DNA from 2 places in the Streptomyces sp. NPDC088725 genome. Region 1 is predicted to be linked to the other one. Evidence: predicted binding sites of a transcription regulator. Region 1 holds the regulator's gene; the other holds the start of a gene.
What was found. The regulator HrcA, encoded in region 1, represses chaperone genes, less so after heat shock. The targets are predictions, from matches to a motif close to TTNGCACTCNGNNNNNCNGAGTGCNAA.
Positions count from the first base shown of each region.

Region 1 (4,195 bases):
GAAGCGGTCCTCCAGGGTGACCGTCGGGCCCTGTGCGGTCTTCTCGCAGCGGATCACCGCCCCGCAGAAGCCCGTCGACACCTCCTCGACCACCAGGTCCGGTTCCGCGGGGACCTCCGGCGCGGGCGTGGGCTTCTTCCACGGCGGTGTCAGATCAGGGCTGTAGCTGCGCATGCGCACGACGATATCGGCTACGCCGTGTCGAACCGGGCGGCCAGCGTGGCGCGTTGTGCGCGTACGAAGGCCGCGTCCACAGCCGCTCCGTGGCCCGGTACGTAGAGGGCGTCCGGGCCGCCCAGCGTGAGCAGCCGGTCGAGCGCGGCGGGCCAGCGGCCCGGGATCGCGTCCGGGCCCGCCTGTGGATCGCCCGACTCCTCGACCAGATCACCGCAGAACACCACCTCGGGCGAGCCGGGGACCAGCAGTGCGAGGTCGTGGGCGGTGTGACCGGGGCCGATGTTCGCCAACAACGCCTGCCGTCCGCCCAGTTCGAGGGTCAGCTGACCGGAGACCGGGTGTGCGGGAAGCATCAGGAGGTCTGCCGCCTCCGCCGCCTCCGCGGGGTCGAGGCCTTCGCGTACGGCGTCCTCGTACAGCGCCCGGTCGATGCCGGGCAGCTCCGCCAGGCCGACCGCGCCGTACACCTCGGCGCCGGCGAAGGCGGCCGTTCCCAGGACATGGTCGAAGTGCGGGTGGCTCAGTGCGACATGTGTCACTCGGCGCCCGCCGAGCAGCGCCTCCACCCCGGCCCGCAGCAGGGCGCCCTCACGTACCGAGGAGCCCGTGTCGAACAGCAGGACGCCGTCCTCACCGGCCACGAGGCCGACCGTCGCGTCCCAGCCCGGCAGCCGTCGCCGGCCCACCCCCGGGGCCAGCCGTTCCCAACCGAATTCTTCCCAGTGGACGTCCATACCGGGACGCTACCGGCATCGGGCGGAACAATCGCCGGGTACCGTGGTCGGCTGCCCTTGCTACGGGTGCACCCCACCGCCGTACACTGGCTCGGGAAAGCTGGCACTCGCGGGGACGGAGTGCCAAACGGCCCGACGGACGACATCTGGAGGTGTGCGCGATGCTCAGTGAACGCAGACTCGAAGTGCTGCGCGCCATCGTCCAGGACTATGTCGGCACCGAGGAGCCGGTCGGCTCCAAGGCGCTGACCGAGCGGCACCAGCTGGGTGTCTCTCCGGCCACCGTCCGCAACGACATGGCGGTGCTGGAGGACGAGGGCTTCATCGCCCAGCCGCACACCAGCGCCGGGCGTATCCCCACGGACAAGGGCTACCGCCTCTTCGTGGACAAGCTCGCGGGCGTCAAGCCCCTGTCGTCGCCCGAGCGCCGCGCGATTCAGAACTTCCTGGTGGGCGCGGTCGATCTGGACGATGTCGTGGGGCGTACGGTGCGGCTGCTCGCGCAGCTGACCCGGCAGGTCGCGGTGGTCCAGTACCCCTCGCTGACGCGTTCCACGGTGCGGCATGTGGAGCTGCTGTCGCTGGCGTCGGCCCGGCTGATGCTCGTCCTGATCACGGACACCGGACGGGTCGAACAGCGCATGATCGACTGCCCGCTGCCGTTCAGCGAGACCTCGCTCGCGGATCTGCGGGCCCGGCTGAACAGCCGGGTCGTGGGGCGCCGCTTCGCGGACGTCCCGCAGCTGGTGCAGGATCTTCCCGAATCCTTCGAGCAGGAGGACCGCGGAACTGTTTCCACGGTGCTCGCGACGCTGCTCGAAACCCTGGTCGAGGAGACGGAAGAACGGCTGATGATCGGCGGAACCGCCAACATCACCCGCTTCGGAAGTGATTTCCCCCTGACCATCAGGCCGGTGCTGGAAGCGCTTGAGGAGCAGGTAGTACTGCTCAAGCTGCTGGGCGAGGCCAAGGACTCGGGCATGACCGTACGTATCGGACATGAGAATGCCCACGAGGGCCTCAACTCCACCTCCGTCGTCGCGGTCGGCTACGGTTCTGGCGACGAGGCAGTCGCAAAACTCGGCGTGGTCGGACCGACCCGCATGGACTACCCCGGAACGATGGGAGCGGTACGCGCAGTGGCACGTTACGTCGGACAGATCCTGGCGGAGTCGTAAGTGGCCACGGACTACTACGCCGTACTCGGCGTGCGCCGCGACGCAGGGCAGGACGAGATCAAGAAGGCGTTCCGGAGGCTCGCGCGCGAGCTGCACCCGGACGTCAATCCTGATCCCAAGACGCAAGAGCGCTTCAAGGAGATCAACGCCGCGTACGAGGTGTTGTCGGACCCGCAGAAGAAGCAGGTCTACGACCTCGGCGGCGACCCCCTCTCCAACAATGGCGGAGGCGGTGGCGCGGGCGGCTTCGGAGCCGGCGGCTTCGGCAACTTCTCCGACATCATGGACGCCTTCTTCGGCACGGCGTCGCAGCGTGGCCCGAGGTCGCGTACGCGACGCGGCCAGGACGCGATGATCCGGCTGGAGATCAACCTCAACGAGTCGGCCTTCGGCACGACCAAGGACATCCAGGTCGACACGGCCGTCGTCTGTACGACGTGTTCCGGCGAAGGCGCCGCACCCGGCACCTCGGCGCAGACCTGCGACATGTGCCGCGGCCGTGGCGAGGTCTCGCAGGTCACCCGGTCCTTCCTGGGCCAGGTCATGACCTCGCGGCCGTGCCCGCAGTGCCAGGGCTTCGGCACGGTCGTGCCGACGCCGTGCCCGGAGTGCGCCGGCGACGGACGCATCCGTTCGCGCCGCACGCTCACGGTCAAGATCCCGGCAGGTGTCGACAACGGCACCCGCATCCAGCTCGCGGGCGAGGGTGAGGTCGGCCCCGGCGGCGGCCCCGCCGGAGACCTGTACGTCGAGATCCACGAGCTGCCGCACGCGGTCTTCCAGCGGCGCGGAGACGATCTGCACTGCACGGTCACGGTCCCCATGACAGCGGCCGCGCTGGGCACGAAGTGCCCGCTGGAGACGCTGGACGGGATGGAGGACATCGACGTACGGCCCGGCACGCAGTCGGGGCAGTCGATTCCGCTGCACGGGCGCGGCGTCACGCACCTGCGCGGCGGCGGGCGCGGCGATCTGATCGTGCACGTCGAGGTCATGACCCCGTCGAAGCTGGACCAGGAACAGGAACGGCTGCTGCGCGAGCTGGCGCTGCTGCGCGGCGAGGACCGGCCCACGGGCCAGTTCCAGCCGGGGCAGCAGGGGCTGTTCTCGCGCCTCAAGGACGCGTTCAACGGCCGATAGGCCACAGCAGCAAGTGCGGGCATATGCCCCGGGCATAGTCGGATTCTTCCGGCCGGGCCCGGGGCATCGGCTTGTGTGCCCGCACCGGCCGGGCCGGGCCCGGATTCGGAGCTGTGCGGGCGACCGTGGCACCATGCCTGCATGTCCTCCGCACTGACCGATCTCTGCCGGTATCCGATCGTGCAGGCGCCCATGGCGGGCGGCGCCTCCTGCCCGCAACTGGCCGCAGCCGTCGCCGAGGCCGGTGGCCTCGGGTTCCTCGCCGCCGGTTACAAGACCGCGGACGGCATGTACGAAGAGGTCAAACAGCTGCGCGGGCTCACTGGGCAGCCCTTCGGCATCAATCTCTTCATGCCGCAGCCGAACCACGCCGACCGGGCGGCCGTCGACGTCTACCGCAACCAGCTCGCCGGCGAGACGAGCTGGTACGACACCCCCCTCGGTGACCCGGAGACCGGCTGGGACGACGGGTACGAGGCCAAGCTGGCGATACTGCTCGACGACCCGGTGCCCGTCGTGTCCTTCACCTTCGGCTGCCCGACCCGTACGACCCTGGACGCCTTCGCCCGCGCCGGTACCTTCACCATCGTCACGGTCACCACCCCGGAAGAGGCCACGGCCGCGCAGTGGGCGGGCGCCGACGCCATCTGTGTCCAGGGCATCGAGGCCGGCGGACACCAGGGCACGCACCGCGACGATCCGGCCACCGACGGCGCGGGGATCGGGCTGCTCTCGCTGGTGACCCAGATCAGGGAGACCGTCCAGCTGCCGATCGTCGCGGCCGGCGGCCTCATGCGCGGCGCGCAGATCGCGGCGGTGCTCGCGGCGGGCGCGGACGCGGCGCAGCTCGGCACGGCGTTCCTCGTCTGCCCGGAATCGGGTGCCAACCAGCATCACAAACAGGCCATGACCAACCCGCTGTTCACCAGGACCGAACTGACCCGGGCCTTCTCGGGCCGGCCCGCC
Region 1 covers NZ_JBIVLO010000007.1:20,879-25,073, reverse strand. Annotated here, with positions in the region: gene ACIP6N_RS18825 (DUF3097 domain-containing protein) at 1-174, opposite strand, end outside; gene ACIP6N_RS18820 (MBL fold metallo-hydrolase) at 192-911, opposite strand; gene hrcA (heat-inducible transcriptional repressor HrcA) at 1,073-2,089, shown strand; gene dnaJ (molecular chaperone DnaJ) at 2,090-3,229, shown strand; gene ACIP6N_RS18805 (nitronate monooxygenase) at 3,371-4,195, shown strand, end outside.

Region 2 (4,195 bases), on a different contig from region 1:
ACCGCGGCGCGGGTCGCGGAGATGGCGTCCTCCAGACGGTGCTTCTTCTCCTTCAGCTCCACCTCGGTGGCGGCGCCGACCGAGATCACACACACACCGCCGGCCAGCTTCGCGAGGCGCTCCTGGAGCTTCTCGCGGTCCCAGTCGGAGTCCGTGGACTCGATCTCGGCCTTGATCTGGTTGACGCGACCGGTGACGTCGGCGCTGTTACCGCCGCCGTCGACGATGGTCGTGTCGTCCTTGGTGATCGTGACGCGGCGGGCGGAGCCCAGCACGTCGAGACCGGCCTGGTCGAGCTTGAGGCCGACCTCTTCGGCGATGACGGTCGCACCCGTGAGGGTGGCGATGTCGCCGAGCATGGCCTTGCGGCGGTCACCGAAGCCGGGAGCCTTCACCGCGACGGCGTTGAAGGTGCCACGGATCTTGTTGACGACGAGGGTGGAGAGCGCCTCGCCCTCGACGTCCTCGGCGATGATCAGCAGCGGCTTGGAGCCACCCGCCGCGATGACCTTCTCCAGCAGGGGGAGCAGGTCCTGGATGGACGCGATCTTGCCCTGGTTGATCAGGATGTACGGGTCGTCGAGGACGGCCTCCATACGCTCCTGGTCGGTCACCATGTACGGCGACAGGTAACCCTTGTCGAAGGCCATGCCCTCGGTGAAGTCCAGCTCCAGACCGAAGGTGTTGGACTCCTCGACGGTGATGACACCGTCCTTGCCGACCTTGTCCATCGCCTCGGCGATGAGGTCGCCGACCTGCGGGTCCTGCGCGGAGAGCGCGGCCACGGCGGCGATGTCGGACTTGTCGTCGATCGGACGCGCGGTCTCCAGCAGGTTCGCGGAGATGGCGGCGACCGCCGCGTCGATGCCCTTCTTGAGGGCGGCGGGGGACGCGCCGGCGGCGACGTTGCGCAGGCCCTCGCGGACCAGCGCCTGGGCCAGGACGGTCGCGGTGGTGGTGCCGTCACCCGCGATGTCGTTGGTCTTGGTCGCGACCTCCTTGACGAGCTGCGCGCCAAGGTTCTCGTACGGGTCGTCCAGCTCGACCTCGCGGGCGATCGTGACACCGTCGTTGGTGATGGTCGGGGCGCCGAACTTCTTGTCGATGACAACGTTGCGGCCCTTGGGGCCGATCGTCACCTTCACCGTGTCGGCAAGCTTGTTGACGCCGCGCTCGAGGGCGCGACGGGCGTCCTCGTCGAACTTCAGGATCTTCGCCATTAGAGCTTCTGTGTCCTCTCAAATGAACTGCGCCCCCGTCCGCCCGGCAATCGCAGGGGGGCCGAGGGCGCAGTTCAAAAGCAATCTGTCTGGTGAATTACTTCTCGATGATCGCGAGCACGTCGCGAGCCGAGAGGACGAGGTACTCCTCGCCGCTGTACTTCACCTCGGTGCCGCCGTACTTGCTGTAGAGAACGACGTCGCCGACGGAAACGTCGAGCGGAAGCCGCTCACCGTTCTCGAAACGGCCCGGGCCCACTGCCAGGACGACGCCCTCCTGGGGCTTCTCCTTCGCAGTGTCCGGGATGACCAGGCCAGAGGCCGTGGTCTGCTCGGCGTCGAGCGGCTGGACCACAATGCGGTCCTCGAGCGGCTTGATGGCAACCTTGGTGCTGGCGGTCGTCACGATCCGACCTCCCCCTTCGGAGATCTCGGGGTCAACTGTCGTCAACTGTCTGAGGGTGGCGAGCAGATGGATCCGTCGTCGCGGGTGCCGGATCCGCCAGTCGCGCGGTTGGCACTCTCCAGTGGGGAGTGCCAGACCAGAGACTATGACCGCGATTAGCACTCGGTCAAGCGGAGTGCCAATGCGTGGCCGCGTGGCGGCTCTTTGGCGATGCCTGAACAGGGCCTGAGCGGCGGAGATTCCGCATGCCCGTCCGCTCGGAAAACGGGCGTACGAATCCCCCTGCGGTCAGGCTCACCACCGCAGGCTCACCCCGCAGGGCTGCCGCCGCAGGCACCCCGGCCCGCGCCTCAGACGTAGTCCTCCAGCTTGGCCACGGCGTACCCCTTGTCCGTGATCACCTTCATGACCGCCCGGACCAGGTCGGGCATGGAGCCCTTCCACTCCTCGCGGCCGCGGAAGTGCGTGAGGATGATGTCGCCGGGGTGCAGGTCCTGGTCCTCCTCGCGCCACTCCATGTGGTCCGGGAACGCCTCGGCCGCCCACAGCGGCACGGCCTTGACGCCGCACGCCTTCGCGATGCGCAGCGTGTCGCCGTTGTAGTTGCCGAAGGGCGGGCGGAACAGCGCGGGCGCCTTTCCGTAGCGCTTCGTGAGCTTCCGCTGCTGGTCACAGATCTCGTCGCGCTGCTCCTCGTACGAGAGGCCGGGCAGATACGGGTGGTGGAGGGTGTGGTTGCCCAGGACGACACCGCGGTCCTGCATCTGCCTGAAGTAGCCGAAGTTGTCGTTGATCAGGTAGTCGCTCAGGAAGGCGCTGTAGGGAATCTTCAGCTCGGACATCATGCGGAGCAGCTGCGGATCCTTCTCGGCGCCGTCGTCCATCGTCAGGAAGACGACGCGGTCCTTGACCGGGACCGTCGTGAAGACCGGCGGCAGCCCGGGCTCGGCGTCCTCGACCTCGAACCCCTTGCGGGTGGTGATCACCGGCTTGACGGCGGGCGGCGGAGGTGCGACCAGCGGGGCCCTGGCGAGTTTCCACCTCCTGGCAACGGCGACGCGCGCGGCCTCGACGCGCCGCAGATTCGCGGCGTACGCGGCGAGCGCACCGGCGGGACCGGCGTACGGGGCGGCGGGCGGCGCCGCGTGAGGGGCCTTACGGGCTTCCCGGACGCCCTCCGCCTGGTCACTGCCGGCCTCTGTCGCGCAGCCGGAGCCGATCGCGGCGACCAGGAGCGCGGCGAGTACGGCCCGGACCGGCCCTGTCCGGGACGCCATCCTCGGGAGCACCATCTGCGGGGCGCTTCGTGGCATTTTTTCTTTTTGTCGTACTAGTTGCATGGTGCTGGATCCTGTCAGCGCGCCCCGCGCCCGCCCGGCAGACACCGCCGCCCGATCCGCACCGTCCCCCACCTGGCCCACAATGGATCGGGTGACCGACCGCACCCCCTCTCCGGCCCCCGCCCCCGCCTCGCCACTGCTGGCCCCGCTGCTCTCGCCGGAGGGGCGCGCGCTCCTCGCCGAGCTGCGCGACCACGACCCGGCGCAGGAGCTGACCGTCGCCACCCGGTTGCGCCGCGACCACCCGGCCGAGCTGGTCTCGGCGGTCCTGGCGCAAGCGCGGCTGCGCCAGCGCGCGGTGGCGAAGTTCGGCGCGGAGGACGCGTACCGGATGTACTTCACGCCGAACGGCGTCGAGCAGGCCACCCGCTCCACCGTCGCCGCCTACCGCGCCGCCCGTTTCCGCCGCCTCGCCCCGGAGGCGCGCGTCACCGACCTCTGCTGCGGCATCGGCGGCGACGCGATCGAGCTGGCGCGCGCGGGCTTCGCCGTGGAGGCCGTCGACCTCGACCCGCTGACCTGCGAAATCGCCCGGACCAACCTCCGTACGCTGGCCCCGGACGCGCCACCGGCGACAGTGACCCACGCGGACGTACGCGAGTACGGCCTGGACGGCGCGCACGCCCTCTTCATCGACCCGGCGCGACGCGGCGGCCGGGGCAGGATCTTCGACCCGGAGGCGTACTCACCGCCGCTGTCCTGGGCGGTCGACGCGGTGCGCAGGGTCGGCGCAGGAGCCATCAAGATCGCGCCCGGCATCCCGCACGAGCTGGTCCCCGACGACTTCGAGGCGGAGTGGATCTCCGACGGAGGCGACGTCAAGGAGGCCGTGCTCTGGCACGGCGGACGTCAGGAGCACCGGGCAACCCAAGGGGCCGGAGCGGCTGATGCGGCCGGTACGGCTGATGCGGCCGGACCGCACCGCATCTCCCCCGGGGCCCGCCGCGCCACCCTCCTCCCCTCCGGCGCCACCCTCGTCGGCCGCGGCCTCCCCGACCCGCAGGTCCGTACGGTCGGCCGCTACCTGTACGAGCCGGACGGCGCCGTCATCCGCGCCCATCTCGTCGCCGAGGCGGCCGAGGAGCTGGCCGGCGGACTGATCGACGAGACGATCGCGTACATCACGGCGGACACCCTGCGCCCCACCCCGTACGCCACCGCCTACGAAATCACCGACGAACTGCCCTTCAACCTCAAGAAGCTGAAGGCCCTGCTGCGCGAGCGCGAGG
Region 2 covers NZ_JBIVLO010000003.1:372,055-376,249, forward strand. Annotated here, with positions in the region: gene groL (chaperonin GroEL) at 1-1,220, opposite strand, end outside; gene groES (co-chaperone GroES) at 1,318-1,626, opposite strand; gene ACIP6N_RS08675 (polysaccharide deacetylase family protein) at 1,977-2,939, opposite strand; gene ACIP6N_RS08680 (SAM-dependent methyltransferase) at 3,049-4,195, shown strand, end outside.
Region 2: groES (co-chaperone GroES) is a predicted target of HrcA. The motif match lies at 1,782-1,808, and genes of this name have one in related genera.